2 regions of the Pseudocitrobacter sp. 2023LY-00077 genome follow, and region 1 is predicted to be linked to the other one. Evidence: predicted binding sites of a transcription regulator. Region 1 holds the regulator's gene; the other holds the start of a gene.
What was found. Region 1 encodes PurR, which represses purine synthesis genes. Its sites were predicted from a motif close to CANGCAAACGTTTGCNTG; they were not measured.
Positions count from the first base shown of each region.

Region 1 (8,632 bases):
GCCGGGGGAGATCAACTAGCGTGCGACGCGTAAACCGTGCTCCACGCCCCGCGAGAAAACCACCTGCCAGAGATGAATGTCACGCGCACGAAACGCCCCCGCGCAGGCATTCAGATAATACGAAAACATTCTTTTGAAACGTTCCGAATAGTTGTCAGCAATTTCCGGCCAGCTTTCCAGAAAACGGTCATGCCAGGCCATCAGCGTGGTGTCGTAATCCGCACCAAAGTTGTGCCAGTCTTCCATCACAAAATGCGGCTCACTGGCGTTAGCGATATGGCGCACGGAGGGGAGGCAGCCGTTCGGGAAGATGTATTTGTTAATCCACGGATCGACGTTCAGGTCCGTACGTTTTGAACCGATGGTGTGCAACAGGAATAAACCGTCTGGTTTCAGGTTTCTGTCCACCACAGAGAAATAGGTGGCGTAGTTTTTTGGCCCGACGTGTTCAAACATGCCGACGGAAACGATGCGGTCAAACTTATCGTGCAGATCACGGTAGTCCTGAAGCAGAATGGTGACGTCCAGTCCTTCACAGCGCTGTTGCGCCATTTTTTGTTGCTCAGCGGAAATGGTTACGCCGACCACGCTCACGCCATAGTGCTCGGCCATGAACTGAGCCAGCCCGCCCCAGCCGCAGCCAATATCCAGCACGCGCATACCGGGCTCAAGTTTCAGTTTCTGGCAGATCAGATTGAGCTTCGCCTGCTGGGCCTCTTCCAGAGTCTGGGCATCTTTCCAGTAGCCACAGGAGTACTGCATAAAGGGATCCAGCATGCGGCTGAAGAGATCGTTGCCAAGATCGTAATGCTCTTTACCCACCATCCAGGCGCGTTTTTTACTTTGCAGATTAAACAGACGGGCCGCCGCGATACGCAGCGTATCTTTCAGGTGGCGGGGCAGTTGATTTTCCAGTCCAGCACGCAGGACTTTCTGGAAGAAAATATCCAGACGCTCGCATTCCCACCAACCGTCCATATAGCTTTCGCCTAGCCCCAGAGAACCTTCCTGCAATACACGTTTAAAAAACTGGGGATTTTTGACCTGCAAGTCTGCGGGGGCGTTACCGTTAATTTCAATGCCTGCCCGGCTTAACAGTTCGTTGGTGATGCGGTACCAGTCATCATTCGGTACGCTAACTTCTTCTATACATGATGAGCTCATAGCTTCTCCATCCCGACCCGGTGATCAGAACCTTAAAACAGCGTAGACGCTTTTTAGAGTTTGTGAGAAATCTCACGGAACTTCCGTGAGCCTGCTATCCGACGTAGCACAGAGGAAGGGAGATTACCCTTGCCGAAAAGACCATCCCTGGGGAACCGGGAGGCGTCCTGCTCCCGTTAACAAGTAATAACTATCGTAATTATGTGACACCGATTCAGTATAGGACGCAAAATCTACTGATTCAATCAAAAATCTTAGCAAACTAACTACGAGTTAATAACATTGATATTCATGACGTTAGGCACGAGAAGTTTCTTCAGCTGAATTTTCCTCTGCGCCAGCCTGCAACTTATAGCCAATCCCGGCGAGAACGACGGTGGCGACCATTACGCTGGTGGTGGCCAGCAGCGGGGCGGCAATCAATGAAGAAACCACCAGGCTTGCGAGGAAGCAAAGACCTAATTGCAGTGTATTCTGTAATGCTGCCGCGCGGCCTGTTGCCTGCGGGAATGGACGCAGCGCGCGCGCCACGACGATCGGGTAAATCGCGCCGTTAGCCATTGCCATCACGCAGAATGGAATCAGCAGCGCGGTGAGCGACACATGTGCGGTGAGGCCGACGCCCCAGGTGGCAAGTACGCTTACCGCAAACACCATTAGCAACCACGGTAGCAGTTTCCCGCCATCCCATTTTTGCAACGCGGCTCGGCAGCCATAACCGCCGACCAGGAACGCGATAGTCTGTGGGACGTAGCTCAGGCCAATCACCGTTGGGCTGTAGCCCATGGCATTGAGGATAAATGGCGAACCGGTCAGCCAGGCAAAGAAGCTGGCGGAGCAGGCGGCGTAGATAAGTACGTTGCCGCGATAGTCCTGACTGCGCAGGAGTTTCATAAAGGTTAGTTTGTTTTCACTGACCGCGTTCTTTTTATGTGCGGGTTTCAGGCGCAGGGCCGGAATCATCAACATAACGGTGATGATAAACAGGGTGGCAAAGATGGCCTGCCATTCAAAATGATGCAGGATCCAGCTTCCCAGTAACGGTGCCAGCGCCGGAGAAAGCCCGACCAGCGGCATGATGGTGGCGAAAATACGGTTAGTTCGCTGTGCTGGATAATAATCCGTCACCATAGCCTGCCAGGTCACTGCCGCAGCACAGACGCCTACGGCTTGTACAAAACGCAGAATCAGCAGGGTGGTGGCATCACGAACCCACAGCATACCCAGACAGCCAAAGGCGAAGATGGTCAGGCCAATCAGCAGAACAGGCTTGCGGCCATAACGATCTGAAAGCGGCCCCCAAAGCAGCTGCGCGAGAGCAAACCCGGCAAGAAACAGACTCAGGCTGGCGCTGACAGCCGCTGCCGGTGTTTGGAGATCGTTTTGAATCACGGCGAAGGCCGGAAGATACATATCGGTGGCCAAAAAGCCCAACACGCTCAGGCCGGCGAGCCAGACTAAAAATCCTTTCCCAGGTTGCATAAAAACGCCTTTTCTTGTTTTGGAAGAGGCTGAGAGTGTAGAGAGTGAAATCTCCCTTGTGAAACGCTAATATTTGCGTGTTGGTTTCAAAAAATTTGTGAGCAGAAAATGTGGTCTGAATATTCACTTGAAGTTGTGGATGCCGTTGCGCGGAATGGCAGCTTTAGTGGCGCGGCAAATGAGCTGCACCGTGTACCTTCTGCAATCAGTTATACGGTACGTCAACTGGAGGAGTGGCTGGCGGTTCCGCTGTTTGAACGTCGCCACCGGGATGTAGAATTAACCCCCGCCGGGGCATGGTTTTTGAAAGAGGGGCGCTCTGTTATCAAAAAAATGCAGATCACCCGTCAGCAGTGTCAGCAAATTGCTAATGGCTGGAGAGGGCAGTTGGCTATCGCGGTGGACAATATCGTAAAACCAGAGCGCACCCGACAGATGATTGTCGATTTTTATCGCCACTTCAGCGACGTTGAGCTGCTGGTGTATCAGGAAGTATTTAATGGCGTATGGGATGCACTGGCGGATGGGCGCGTTGAGTTAGCGATTGGCGCGACGCGCGCGATTCCCGTGGGGGGGCGCTATGCGTTTCGCGATATGGGCATGCTGAGCTGGCAGTGCGTGGTAGCTCGTTCGCATCCGCTGGCGCAGATGGCGGGGCCGCTCAGTGATGACGTGTTGCGCAACTGGCCGTCGCTGGTGCGCGAAGATACGTCACGTTCGTTACCTAAACGTACTACCTGGTTACTGGACAACCAGAAGCGGGTCGTTGTGCCTGACTGGGAATCGTCAGAAACCTGCTTATCCGCAGGATTATGCGTTGGCATGGTGCCAGAGCATTTTGCGCGACCGAAGATAGATAAAGGCGAATGGGTTGCTCTGGAACTGGAAAACCCGTTTCCCGATGCGGCCTGTTGCCTTACGTGGCAACAAAATGACAGTTCACCGGCGCTAAGCTGGTTACTCGAATATTTAGGGGACAGTGAAACGCTGAACAACGAATGGTTGCGAACGCCCGCAGCGAGCGTTCGCAAAGAGGCTTAACGACGATAGTCGCGGAACGGGCCGTCGGCCACGGAACGGCGTTCAATCAGGCGTGGGTGCACTTCAATGGACTGCGACTCTTCGCGTTTACTGACAATTCGGTCCATCAGCATATTGAAGGCGGTTTCCCCGAGGGAATCCTTCGGCTGGTGGATGGTGGTCAGAGCCGGGGTAAAGAAACGCGAGTTGCGCACGTTGTCGTAACCAATCAGCGAGATATCCTGCGGCACGCGCAGCCCCATTTCGTCTGCGGCGCACAACGCGCCCATCGCCATGACATCGCCACCACAGAAGATAGCGGTAGGGCGCGGATTCTGGGACAGTATTTGCTGCATCGCGCGATAGCCGGATTCCGGTTCGAAATCGCCCTGCACAATCCAGTTTTCCGGCACCTTGATCATCATCTCTTCCATGGCTTTCATAAAGCCAGCCAGACGACCTGCGCCGGTATTGCGCTCCAGCGGGCCTGGGATCACGCCAATTTCGCGATGCCCACGTTCCACCAGATAACGACCAGCCATATAGCCGCCTTCGAAGGCGTTATCGATAACTGAGTCGGTAAAGTCAGCTTTCGCTTCGCCCCAGTCCATAACCACCATCGGAATATGACGGTACTCTTCCAGCATCTGCAGCAGCGAATCCGGATATTCGGAACACATCACCAGCAGGCCGTCCACGCGCTTCTGCGCCATCATGGAAAGATACGCGCGCTGTTTCTCAAGATTGTTCCACGCATTACCGAGGATCAGGGTATAGCCTTTCTGGAAGCAGTTCTTCTCAACGGCTTCAATAATTTCTGCAAAGTAGGCAGCTTCGCTGCTGGTCGCCAACAAACCAATGGATTTGGTGTGATTGACCTTCAGGCTGCGGGCCACGGCGCTGGGAGAGTAGTGCAATTCTTTGATTGCCGCCCACACCGCTTCACGCGTCTCTTCGGCGACAAAACGTGTCTTGTTAATCACATGTGATACAGTTGTAGTGGAAACGTTTGCGCGCTTCGCTACATCTTTAATAGTTGCCATTCCATCTCACTCCAGACCCGGGCCTGCCCCTGATCGATTCAATACGAAAACGTTTGCCTTCACTCACCCTGGCGCAATGTTATGAATTGCGGTTCGCCGGGAAAACGACACAGGACGACAGGAGGGGGTCAATGGCCGATACACTTTTTAATAAGCGTCGAATTTTGTCTTATCTTTGACAAAAGTGGAAGCGCAAAATAGGTTATTGCGTGAAATCCGGGAAGATTTTTGCGAATAAGTGTGCAAAAATGACATAGCTCACTTTTGGTGTGGGGATAATAAGGAGAAAAATTGATGAGTACCGAACTGAAGATGTCAATTACCACCACGGTTATTACGCTGGCGCTGATCGTGGCTGCCGCGCTGACCGCCGTCCTGCATTAACCCATCCTAAAGGGAGAGGCTGCTCTCCCTCTCTGAGATTGTTATCAATTCAGCAAAAATATTTTGCTAATTTGTTCACTTCTGTTTTTTTGTGATTGATGTCATGCTTTTGCTATCTGTTGTCACGCCGCCCTGCGTTTGCGGCAAACCGGAGTCAAAGCATGAAAGTGAATTATCCCTTACTGGCGTTAGCCGTAGGCGCATTCGGGATAGGTACCACCGAATTTTCGCCGATGGGGCTATTACCCGTTATTGCCAAAGGGGTTGATGTCTCGATTCCTGCCGCAGGTATGTTGATCAGCGCCTACGCCGTAGGTGTCATGGTTGGCGCGCCGCTGATGACGCTGCTGCTCTCACATCGCGCACGCCGCAATGCCTTAATTTTCCTGATGGCGATTTTTACCCTGGGTAACGTCCTTTCTGCTATCGCCCCGGATTACACCACGCTGATGCTGTCACGCATTATAACCAGCCTCAACCACGGCGCGTTCTTTGGTCTGGGGTCGGTGGTTGCCGCAAGCGTGGTGCCAAAACATAAACAAGCCAGCGCGGTAGCGACCATGTTTATGGGGTTGACCATCGCCAATATCGGTGGCGTTCCGGCGGCCACGTGGCTTGGGGAGACCATCGGCTGGCGCATGTCGTTCCTGGCGACGGCAGGGCTGGGCGTAATTGCAATAATCGGCCTGTGGTTGTCGCTGCCGAAGGGCGGGGCGGGTGAGAAACCAGACGTGAAACGTGAACTGTCGGTGCTGGTACGCCCACAGGTATTGTCTGCGTTGCTCACGACCGTACTGGGCGCTGGGGCGATGTTCACGCTCTATACCTATATTTCTCCGGTTCTGCACACCATCACGAATGCGACGCCTGCCTTTATCACATTAATGCTGGTACTGATTGGCGTGGGCTTCTCAATCGGTAACTATCTTGGCGGTAAATTTGCTGACCGTTCAGTGAGCGGTACGCTGAAAGGTTTTCTGCTGCTGTTGATGCTGATTATGCTGGCGATCCCGTTCCTTGCGCGTACGGAAATCGGCGCGGCGTTCAGTATGGTGGTGTGGGGCGCGGCGACCTTTGCGGTGGTGCCACCGTTGCAGATGCGCGTAATGCGTGTTGCGCACGAAGCGCCGGGGCTCTCTTCTTCGGTCAATATTGGCGCGTTTAATCTCGGCAATGCGCTGGGTGCCGTAGCCGGTGGCGCGGTGATCTCCGGTGGACTGGGTTACAGCTTTGTGCCGGTAATGGGGGCGATTGTGGCAGGGTTTGCGCTGCTGCTGGTCTTCTTCAGCAGCCGTTCACAGGGTGAAGAGGCCGTGGTCAGCCAGTAACAAAAACGCAGAAGGGGATACCCTTCTGCGTCATTTCTTTATGCCGCCAGATTCTCAGCAACAAACTTCCAGTTTACCAGCGCCCAGAAGTGCTCCAGATAGCTCACGCGTGCATTGCGGTAATCAATATAGTAAGCGTGCTCCCACACATCTACCGTCAGCAGCGGTTTAGCATCCGTGGTCAACGGCGTACCCGCGTTAGAGGTAGAGACAATCGCCAGGCTGCCGTCGGCTTTTTTCACAAGCCAGGTCCAGCCAGAACCGAAGTTCTTCGCGGCTGCATCGCTGAACTGCGCTTTAAACTCAGCAAAGCTACCGAAAGCACGGTTGATGGCTTCTGCCACTTCACCGGTCGGTTCGCCACCGGCGTTCGGTGCCAGGCAGTGCCAGTAGAAGGTGTGGTTCCAGACCTGCGCTGCGTTGTTAAACACGCCGCCTTCAGAGGTGCGAATGATCTCTTCCAGCGATTTGCCTTCAAACGCCGTCCCTTTCACCATATTGTTCAGGTTGGTGACGTAAGTCTGGTGGTGTTTCCCATAATGATATTCGAGCGTCTCGGCAGAAATGTGCGGTGCCAGAGCGTCTTTGGCATACGGTAATGCAGGTAATTCGAACGACATTGCTACTCTCCTTTTTATAGTTAATATCCCCAGTAACCCTGTACTGAGTGTGGATAGAGTAGCAAATTAAAAGGTGTGATAAAAGAGAAGGTTACCCTGCCAGCAACGTGGCAGGGCAGGGGTTAGCGGATGGTTTTCGGCGTCATCACGCGGCGTGCGCCAACGTAGTGGCGATCCCAGTAGTCTTCACTGAGCGAGGTAATTTGAATATCGCGCCCGGTACGCGGAGACTGAATAAACTTCCCGCCGCCGATATAGACGCCAACGTGATCGGCGGTGCCACGGCCACGCGTGCGGAAGAACACTAAATCGCCGCTCTCCAGCTCACCACGGTCAATCGCACGGGCATCGCGCAGGTGGTACATTTCATTAGCGGTACGTGGGATCCGGAATTTCACCAGATCTTTATACGCGTAATACACCAGACCGCTGCAATCAAAACCGGTGCGCGGAGAGGTGCCGCCCCAGCGATAAGGTTTGCCAATCTGGTCCATCAATTTATTCATCGCGGTTTTTTGTGCTTTCTGCACGCGCGCCTTATGCGCTTCGGCGATAGTTAACGGTTTGCTCTCCACCGTGCTGGTGGTACAGGATTTCTTATGGCCTTTCCGGACCACGCATTTGGTGGTGACGTTTGCCGCTGCGGTTTTCATCGCGCTGCTTTTGCTGCGGCGCGTAGTGGCCGTCTTCGTGGTACTGGCAGTGCGCGCGGTGCGGGATGATTTGCTGGCGGTAGAGGCAATTTTTTTACTTGCCGTCGCCTTAGTGGTGGTTTTTTTACTGGTTGAGGCGGTGGACTTCTTCTTGCTGCTGCTTTTGCTGACGGTATTTTTCTTCTTCCGTTCGCTTCCTTTGGCGGAAAGCGATTTTTGCGCCGCCGTGGCTTTCGTGTGACCGGAAGCGTGCGAGAGCGGCGAGAATGCTAATGATGAAAACAGCAAAGCACAGAGCGTGATCGACATTTTTTTTATTCGCGCCACTGAGCAATCCTCTGAGTATGGAGGCATAAAATTCATGCCTGGGTATGATTTACAAAACTCATCAATTCTAATCCATATAAACCAATAAAGTTAATAGCGATTTTGTATCTAAAATAGTGTTTCGTTAGCAAGTGCAAAAAAAAACAGCAATCGAAATACAATCAGCCAAAAAATGCACAGTTTTTTTGGCTGCGGGCTGCTAAAGTGACATTTCGAAGGCATCTTCTGCGCTCAGACGGTAAAATAGTAAAGAGTGAATAAAATGTTATTTTCCGTCTGAGGTCTGAAACGCTACAATGTCAGACTACATGTGGTATTCGAAGTTAAGGAAGTAAGACAATGAGCACAACTGTTGAAACAATCCAACGTCAGATCGCCGAGAACCCCATCCTGCTGTACATGAAGGGTTCCCCGAAACTGCCAAGCTGCGGTTTTTCCGCACAAGCTGTCCAGGCGCTCTCTGCCTGTGGCGAACGTTTTGCTTACGTAGATATTCTGCAAAACCCGGAAATCCGCGCTGAGCTGCCGAAATACGCGAACTGGCCGACCTTCCCGCAGCTGTGGGTTGATGGCGAGCTGGTTGGCGGCTGCGACATCATCATCGAGATGTA
Region 1 covers NZ_JBSPEI010000008.1:76,024-84,655, forward strand. The annotation lists gene cfa (cyclopropane fatty acyl phospholipid synthase) at 16-1,164, opposite strand; gene punC (purine nucleoside transporter PunC) at 1,462-2,646, opposite strand; gene punR (DNA-binding transcriptional activator PunR) at 2,755-3,687, shown strand; gene purR (HTH-type transcriptional repressor PurR) at 3,684-4,709, opposite strand; gene cydH (cytochrome bd-I oxidase subunit CydH) at 5,004-5,093, shown strand; gene ACWWFX_RS12170 (MFS transporter) at 5,255-6,421, shown strand; gene sodB (superoxide dismutase [Fe]) at 6,460-7,041, opposite strand; gene ACWWFX_RS12180 (C40 family peptidase) at 7,164-8,021, opposite strand; gene ACWWFX_RS12185 (Grx4 family monothiol glutaredoxin) at 8,361-8,632, shown strand, end outside.

Region 2 (8,632 bases), on a different contig from region 1:
TTCACGCGCCCGCTGGCGGTTATCTTTATTTTCTATACGCTGGGTACGGCGGTGATTGGTCACCATTACTGGGATATGACCGGTGATGCGGTGGTGCCAAATATGATTAACTTCTGGAAAAACGTCAGTATCGCGGGCGGTTTCCTGCTGCTGGCAATTACCGGGCCGGGCGCGATTTCGCTGGATCGCCGGTAAACAAATTTGTAGGCTGGATAAGGCGTTTACGCCGCCATCCGGCAAAATAATGGACACAAAAAAGGCCGCTTGCGCGGCCTTTTCTTATTCTGCAAAACAGAATTATGCGTAAACCGGGAAGCGTGCGCAGATATCCAGAACTTTACCTTTGATGCGCTCGATAACCGCTTCATCATTGATGTTGTCCAGAACGTCACACATCCAGCCAGCCAGTTCCTTCGCTTCCGCTTCTTTGAAGCCACGGCGGGTGATTGCCGGAGAACCGATACGGATACCGGAGGTCACAAACGGGCTCTTCGGATCGTTCGGCACGCTGTTTTTGTTGACGGTGATGTTGGCGCGGCCCAGGGCGGCGTCAGCTTCTTTACCGGTCAGGTTTTTGTCAACCAGGTCCAGCAGGAACAGGTGGTTTTCAGTACCGCCGGAAACCACTTTGTAGCCACGGTTCAGGAACACTTCAACCATCGCTTTGGCGTTTTTCGCAACCTGCTGCTGGTAAACTTTGAACTCAGGTTCCATCGCTTCTTTCAGTGCTACCGCTTTACCGGCAATCACGTGCATCAGCGGGCCGCCCTGCGCATTTGGGAAGACAGCGGAGTTCAGTTTTTTGTACAGCTCTTCGTCACCGCCTTTCGCCAGGATCAGGCCGCCACGCGGACCCGCCAGGGTTTTATGGGTGGTGGTGGTCACAACGTGCGCGTGCGGAACCGGGTTCGGATAAACGCCCGCGGCAATCAGACCCGCAACGTGGGCCATATCGACGAACAGATATGCGCCGATGCTGTCAGCGATTTCACGCATTTTTGCCCAGTCAACGATACCGGAGTAAGCAGAGAAACCACCGATGATCATCTTCGGTTTATGCTCTTTAGCCTGCTTCGCCATGTCTTCGTAGTCAATTTTACCGGACTCATCAATACCGTAAGGGATGATGTTGTACAGTTTACCGGAGAAGTTTACCGGGGAGCCGTGAGTCAGGTGACCGCCCTGCGCCAGGTTCATACCCAGAACGGTATCGCCCGGCTGCAGCAGTGCGGTGTAGACCGCGAAGTTAGCCTGTGAACCGGAGTGCGGCTGAACGTTAGCGTAGTCTGCGCCAAACAGCTCTTTCGCACGGTCGATAGCCAGTTGCTCAACGATATCCACATACTCGCAACCGCCGTAGTAGCGTTTGCCCGGATAACCTTCAGCGTATTTGTTGGTCAGCTGAGAACCCTGTGCCTGCATAACGCGCGGGCTGGTGTAGTTTTCGGAGGCGATCAGTTCGATGTGCTCTTCCTGACGTACTTTTTCCTGCTCCATAGCCTGCCACAGTTCGGCATCATAATCGGCAATGTTCATTTCACGCTTTAACATCCGCATCTCCTGACTCAGCTAACAGTAAATTTTTTAAGCCCTGATGGACAACGGCCAACAGTATAACTGATTAGTTCTGCGATAACAGGTCTTGACAAAGGATTTTACGCAAACGTTTTCCTTCACGCCGCACAAGGGCTTGAGGAATAAAGGCTCGCCAAATTTCAACGGATATCTTTTCAGGTTTGTGATGCAAATTCTTCACGTTGTAACCAACATGATGCATTGTTACAAAGAACCATTTACAAAGCAGGGGTATTTTTATAAGATGCATTCAATATGCAACAATAGATAATTGTAAAAAGGAAGCCTGCCATGCTTGATGCTCAAACCATTGCTACCGTCAAAGCCACTATTCCCCTGCTGGTTGAAACCGGCCCCAAACTCACCGCCCACTTTTATGACCGGATGTTTACCCACAACCCGGAACTGAAAGAGATTTTCAATATGAGCAACCAGCGCAACGGCGACCAGCGTGAAGCGCTGTTCAATGCCATTGCAGCCTACGCCAGCAATATTGAAAACCTGCCGGCCCTGCTGCCTGCGGTCGAGAAAATCGCGCAGAAACACACCAGCTTCCAGATTAAACCTGAGCAGTACAACATCGTGGGTGAGCACCTGTTAGCGACGCTGGACGAAATGTTTAGCCCGGGTCAGGACGTGTTGGACGCATGGGGGAAAGCCTACGGCGTGCTGGCGGGAGTATTTATCAACCGTGAAGCAGAAATCTACCAGCAGAACGCCAACAAAACCGGCGGCTGGGAAGGCACACGCCCGTTCCGCATCGTGGCGAAAACGCCGCGTAGCGCCCTCATCACCAGCTTTGAATTTGAACCAGTGGACGGCGGTGCGGTTGCCGATTATCAGCCGGGCCAGTATCTGGCGGTCTGGCTGAAACCGGAAGGCTTCCCGCATCAGGAGATTCGTCAGTATTCTCTAACCCGTAAAGCGGACGGCAAAGGCTACCGTATTGCGGTGAAACGCGAAGACGGTGGCCAGGTATCAAGCTGGCTGCACAACTCCGCGAATGTCGGTGATGTGGTGCATCTGGCGGCACCTGCGGGCGATTTCTTTATGTCCGTGGAAAACAACACCCCGGTGACGCTGATTTCCGCCGGTGTCGGTCAGACGCCAATGCTGGCAATGCTTGATACACTGGCGAAATCCAGCCATACCGCGCAGGTGAACTGGTTCCACGCGGCGGAAAATGGCGATGTGCATGCCTTTGCCGACGAAGTGAAAACCCTGGGTTCCAGCCTGCCGCGCTTTATCGCGCACACCTGGTATCGCCAACCGACCGAGGCAGATCGTCAGGCAGCCGCGTTTGACAGCGAAGGATTGATGGATTTAAGCGCGATGGAAGGTGCGTTCAGCGACCCGGCAATGCAGTTTTATCTCTGTGGCCCGGTCGGCTTTATGCAGTTTGCCGCGAAGCAGTTGGTTGAGCTGGGCGTGAAGCCGGAAAGCATTCATTACGAGTGCTTTGGGCCGCATAAGGTGCTGTAATTTTTGCCCTCACCCCGCCCTCTCCCACAGGGAGAGGGAGAAAACCAGCGCAAGAATTGACGCCAGCACAAACCATTCCCTCTCCCTGCGGGAGAGGGTTAGGGTGAGGGGCATACGGCGTTAAATCGCCGCGTCGTCCTCTTCACCCGTACGAATACGGATCACGCGCGCCACGTCAAAGACGAAGATTTTGCCGTCGCCGATTTTGCCCGTTTGCGCCGTGCGGATAATAGTATCCACGCAGGTATCGACGATATCGTCGCTGACCACGATTTCAATTTTGACTTTCGGCAGGAAGTCCACCATGTATTCCGCACCGCGATAGAGCTCGGTGTGGCCTTTCTGACGACCAAAGCCTTTCACTTCCGTTACCGTCATCCCGGTAATACCGACTTCCGCCAGTGCTTCACGTACATCATCCAGTTTGAAGGGTTTAATAATCGCATCAATTTTTTTCATGGTGTTCCTGTTTTTCAGTCGCGTAACCGGTTGCTCACCGTATCATAAATCACGCAAAAGTACGGTGCTACTCTTTAAAATCATTTGCGTCCAGTTCGTGGCGCGAGAGCAGCTTGTAAAACTCCGTACGGTTACGCCCCGCCATTCTCGCGGCGTGGGTCACATTCCCTTTGGTGATTTGCAGCAGCTTGCGCAGGTAGTTGAGTTCAAACTGATTACGCGCTTCGACAAAGGTTGGCAGCGCGGTGTTTTCACCTTCCAGCGCCTGTTCGACCAGCGCATCGCTGATTACAGGCGACGACGTCAGCGCCACGCACTGTTCAATCACGTTCACCAGTTGGCGCACGTTGCCTGGCCAGTTGGCTGCCATCAGGCGCTTCATGGCATCGGTAGAAAACGCGCGCACGAACGGCTTGTGTCGATCGGCGGACTGGCGCAGCAAGTGGTTTGCCAGCAGCGGAATGTCTTCCGTACGCTCGGCAAGCGTAGGAATTTTCAGGTTGACCACGTTAAGGCGATAGAAGAGATCTTCACGAAACTCACCGCGCGCCATCGCTTTTGGCAGGTCGCGGTGAGTCGCGGAGATAATCCGTACGTTAATGTCGAGGTCGCGGTTGCTGCCCAGCGGGCGGACTTTGCGCTCCTGTAACACACGCAGCAGTTTGACCTGCAGCGGCGCGGGCATATCGCCAATTTCATCGAGGAACAGCGTGCCGCCTTCCGCCGCCTGAAACAGCCCTTCCCGATTGCTTACCGCGCCGGTAAACGCCCCGCGCGCGTGGCCGAAGAGTTCGGATTCCAGCAACTGTTCCGGCAGCGCGCCACAGTTTATCGCCACAAATGGCTTGCTGTTGCGCGGGCTGGCGTTGTGAATCGCCTGCGCCAGAATCTCTTTCCCGGTGCCGCTCTGGCCATTAATCAGCACGCTAACGTCAGACTGCGCCACCATCTGCGCCTGCTCCAGCAGCCGCAACATAATTGGGCTACGGGTCACAATCGATTCCCGCCAGCGCTCATCTACCGCCGGAGCGGTCCGCGCCAGCGCTTCATCGATAGCTTTATACAGCGCGTCTTTGTCGACCGGTTTGGTCAGGAAACTAAAGACGCCCTGTTGTGTCGCGGCGACCGCGTCAGGAATCGAGCCGTGGGCGGTGAGGATAATTACCGGCATACCCGGCTGCACTTTCTGAATTTCGCTGAACAGCTGCAAACCGTCCATTTCATCCATTCGCAGATCGCTGATCACAAGGTCGATACGCTCTTTTGCCAGCACGCGCAGCCCCTGCTGCCCGCTTTCTGCGGTATCCACCTGATAACCTTCGCTGGTCAAACGCATACCCAGCAGCTTCAGCAGCCCTGGGTCATCATCCACCAGCAGCAGACGAGCCGTTTTCCGTGGTGTCATTGCTTATCCTCTGTGTCAGCGGGTGTATCCGTGCCGTGTGTACTGTCCGGGTTAAAGCCGGACGAGGGTTTACGGCTGGAGAGCTGGCGTTCAATGTCGGTCAGGTTTTGCAGCTTACGGGTCGTCAGATCAAGTTCGCCCTTCAGCGCCTGCTGCTGCTGACGCAGTTCATCCAGCGCGGCATCGCTCGTTTCCTGAAGCTTGCTGTAACGCGTGCGCTGGTCAGACAGCTTCAGTTGCAGCATCTGATTATCTCGCCACACCTGGTACAGTGGACGGATGCGCGTTGGAATTTGTGCGCTTTTGGCATCAAGGCGTGAAACGATCAGTTGACGTTCGGATGGCGTGATTTTCGCATTAGCCAGCAGCACACCACGCTTGAAAGCATCTGACCAGCTTTCATCGCCTAATTGGTTAGCCTGCGCCCGCGCCTGCGTGGGAGTGAGACGTTCGGCGCAATCCATGCCGCGCAGCCAGTACAGCGGATTGTTCTCCGCCACGGTTCCGTCAAGCGTCCAGAGTTCGTCACAGGTGGTTGAAAGGTAATCCGCCACCTGTTCGTGGGGAACTTTCTCTTCGCTGACGCCAATATGTGGCGTCAGGCCAGAGCTACAGCCAACGAGCGCCAGACAGGATAAGCCCGACAGCCAGAAGCGGCGGGCGCCCTGTACGACGCGCGTACTTAAAAAGTGGGACATATGCACCCGATATGTAGTCATGTGTTTGTTTTATCCGGCCCGGGGACAGGGAGTTCAATGCGAAAACAGATATCGCCCGCGCTATCGTCAATAAGATGAAGCTCGCCGTGCATCTTGCGCACGCAATCGCGGGCAATACTCAACCCCAGACCACTGCCCTTCACGGCCCCTTTTCGCTGGCGACTGCCCTGGAAAAAGGGCTCAAAAATCATTGCTTTTTCGGCATCCGGGATCGGCGTCCCTGTATTGGCCACATCAATAGCGATTCGCTCGCTGGAGACGTGGCTACGAATATAAATGTTACCGGATTCAGTACCATAGTGCACCGCATTGGAGTAGAGATTATCCAGCGCACTCATCAATAACGTCGATTCGGCCAGGCATGCCGGGGCTTCCAGAGAAACCCGGGTATGCATCATTTTAGCTCGCGCCGGCAAACTGTGCGCAGAAACAACGGCTTCCACCATTGGGGCCAGCTCGACGCGGCTCATGGGCACCGCGCCATCGCTCAGTTTGCGGTTGTAATCCAGCAGTTGTTCAATCAGCTTTTGCAAATTGCGGCTGCTATCATCAAGGATATCCACCACTTCTTTTTGCTCCGGCGTGAGTGGGCCGACAACCTGGTCCGCCAGCAATTCAGTCCCTTCACGCATGCTGGCGAGCGGCGTTTTGAGTTCGTGGGAGAGATGGCGCAGAAACTGGTGGCGCTGCGATTCCAGCCAGGAGAGCCGCTCGCTCAACCAGACGATACGTTGGCCGACGGATCGCAGTTCGCGCGGGCCACGGAACGTGACGCCCTCTTTGAGGGTTTCCCCCTCGCCCAGGCGATTAATCATACTCTCAATGCCTTTGACCGGGCCGATAATCATGCGGGTAAACAGCAACACCATCGCCAGGCTCACCAGGAACAGCACCAGCGCCTGCCAGCCAAAGAACTGGCCGCGCTCGGCGATTTCCTGCTGCAACTGCTGGCCGCGCGAGAAGACTACCGTACGCGTCGCCTGAACCATTTCGGTATTGGCATTGGCAAAGGCTTCCAGCCTGGCCGCCGCCAGCTTTTCCGGGCCACTATTGAGACACTGTAGCTTGGCCAGATCGTTAAGATCCTGCCTGAGCGCCTGATACAGTTTTTCATCGGGCAGCACGCCCGCATGCGCGTCGAGCATATCGCTGTAGCGCTTACGCTGGCTCTGGTAAACACGCGCCAGCGTCGGGTCATCGAGCACGCAGTACTGGCGATAACTACGCTCCATTTCCAGCGCAATGTTGGTCATTGCTTCGCTGCGGCGCGCGTCAATCAGGGTGGTTCGGTTAGTTTTTTCCGCCTGTGCGCTAAGCGCATTCAGGCTCTGCCATGCCTGCCAGGCCAGCACCAACAACGGCAAGAGGATCAACAGAAACGCCAGCATAACCAGCTGTCGCAGCGAACGGGGAGAAAGAGAGACGCGTTTCACAAGGAATTCCCAAAAAATCAGCCTGTAGGGATGCTAACTGAGGAAGTGACGCGGGGAAAGGCAGAAATAACAAAGCCGGGTCGAAACCCGGCTTTGTTCTGGAATAAGGCGGTGCCTAACTCAACGTTTCGCCCGATGGTTGATATGCAAAGATATCAGAAGCTGGACGGCAGGCACCTTGTTGTGCGTCATTCGAAGTTTATGTAGCACGTCCCGAAGGGGCTGACATAAGAGGGTGAATGAGCCACTGAGTATATTAATGCAGGATGTGTGCCAACATGGAAAATAAAATGTTAACTTAATGATAATTAAAGATAATATTGATTTTATCAATCTTTGAGAAAATGATTACTTTTTGTTCTTTGCGTCGCTGATTAGCAACACTTTATGCATCGTTAAATAAAATAGATTTTAATCAATGAGTTAGATGTCGCCATTTAGAGACACCTATAATAAGGATTGTCTGTCATTCACGACACTTGCAAACGCCGGATGGCGGCTGCGCCTTATCCGGCCTACACGTCGATGCGAATGATTGCAGTCATCCAACAAAAAGGGCCGCTTTCGCGGCCCTGTCTCTTAACCTAACTGCTTACGCGCATTGCGGAAGATGCGCATCCACGGCCCGTCCTCGCCCCAGTTTTCCGGGTGCCAGGAGTTTGCCACGGTACGGAAGACGCGTTCCGGGTGCGGCATCATAATGGTGACGCGACCACTTTCGTTGGTCACTGCGGTGATCCCGTTCGGAGAACCGTTCGGGTTCGCCGGATAGGTTTCCGTCACCTTGCCGAAGTTATCAACGTAGCGCAGCGCCACCAGCCCCTTGCTCTCAAGCGCGGCCAGATGCGCCGCATCGCGAACTTCCACGCGCCCTTCACCGTGGGAAACGGCAATCGGCATCTGCGAACCGACCATGCCCTGCAGCAGCAGCGATGGGCTTTGCGTCACTTCGACCAGGCTGAAACGCGCTTCAAAACGGTCAGAGTTGTTACGCACAAAGCGCGGCCACAGGTCGCTGCCCGGGATCAGTTCGCGCAGATTAGACATCATCTGGCAACCGTTGCACACGCCCAGCGCCAGCGTTTGCGGACGATGGAAGAAGGTTTCGAACTCATCGCGCACGCGATTGTTGAACAGGATGGACTTCGCCCAGCCCTCACCCGCGCCCAGCACGTCCCCGTAAGAGAAACCGCCACAGGCGACCAGCGCATCAAAACGCGCCAGCCCGGTGCGACCGGCCAGCAGGTCGCTCATGTGTACGTCGATAGCATCGAAGCCCGCACGCTGGAACGCCGCCGCCATTTCAACATGCGAGTTGACGCCCTGCTCACGCAGTACCGCTACCTGAGGACGCGCGCCTTTCGCAATGTACGGCGCGGCGATATCGTCGTTGATATCAAAGGTCAGCTTCACGTTCAGGCCAGGATCGTTATCGTTGGCTTTCGCGTGATGCTCCTGATCGGCGCTTTCCGGGTTATCGCGCAGACGCTGCATCTGCCAGGTAGTTTCTGCCCACCACATACGCAACGTGGTGCGGCTTTCGCTAAAGACCGGCTGGC
Region 2 covers NZ_JBSPEI010000019.1:70,831-79,462, forward strand. The annotation lists gene ACWWFX_RS20860 (DoxX family protein) at 1-195, shown strand, start outside; gene glyA (serine hydroxymethyltransferase) at 298-1,551, opposite strand; gene hmpA (NO-inducible flavohemoprotein) at 1,867-3,057, shown strand; gene glnB (nitrogen regulatory protein P-II) at 3,178-3,516, opposite strand; gene glrR (two-component system response regulator GlrR) at 3,584-4,921, opposite strand; gene qseG (two-component system QseEF-associated lipoprotein QseG) at 4,918-5,640, opposite strand; gene qseE (two component system sensor histidine kinase QseE/GlrK) at 5,637-7,028, opposite strand; gene purL (phosphoribosylformylglycinamidine synthase) at 7,653-8,632, opposite strand, start outside.
Region 2: glyA (serine hydroxymethyltransferase) is a predicted target of PurR. The motif match lies at 1,657-1,674, and genes of this name have one in related genera.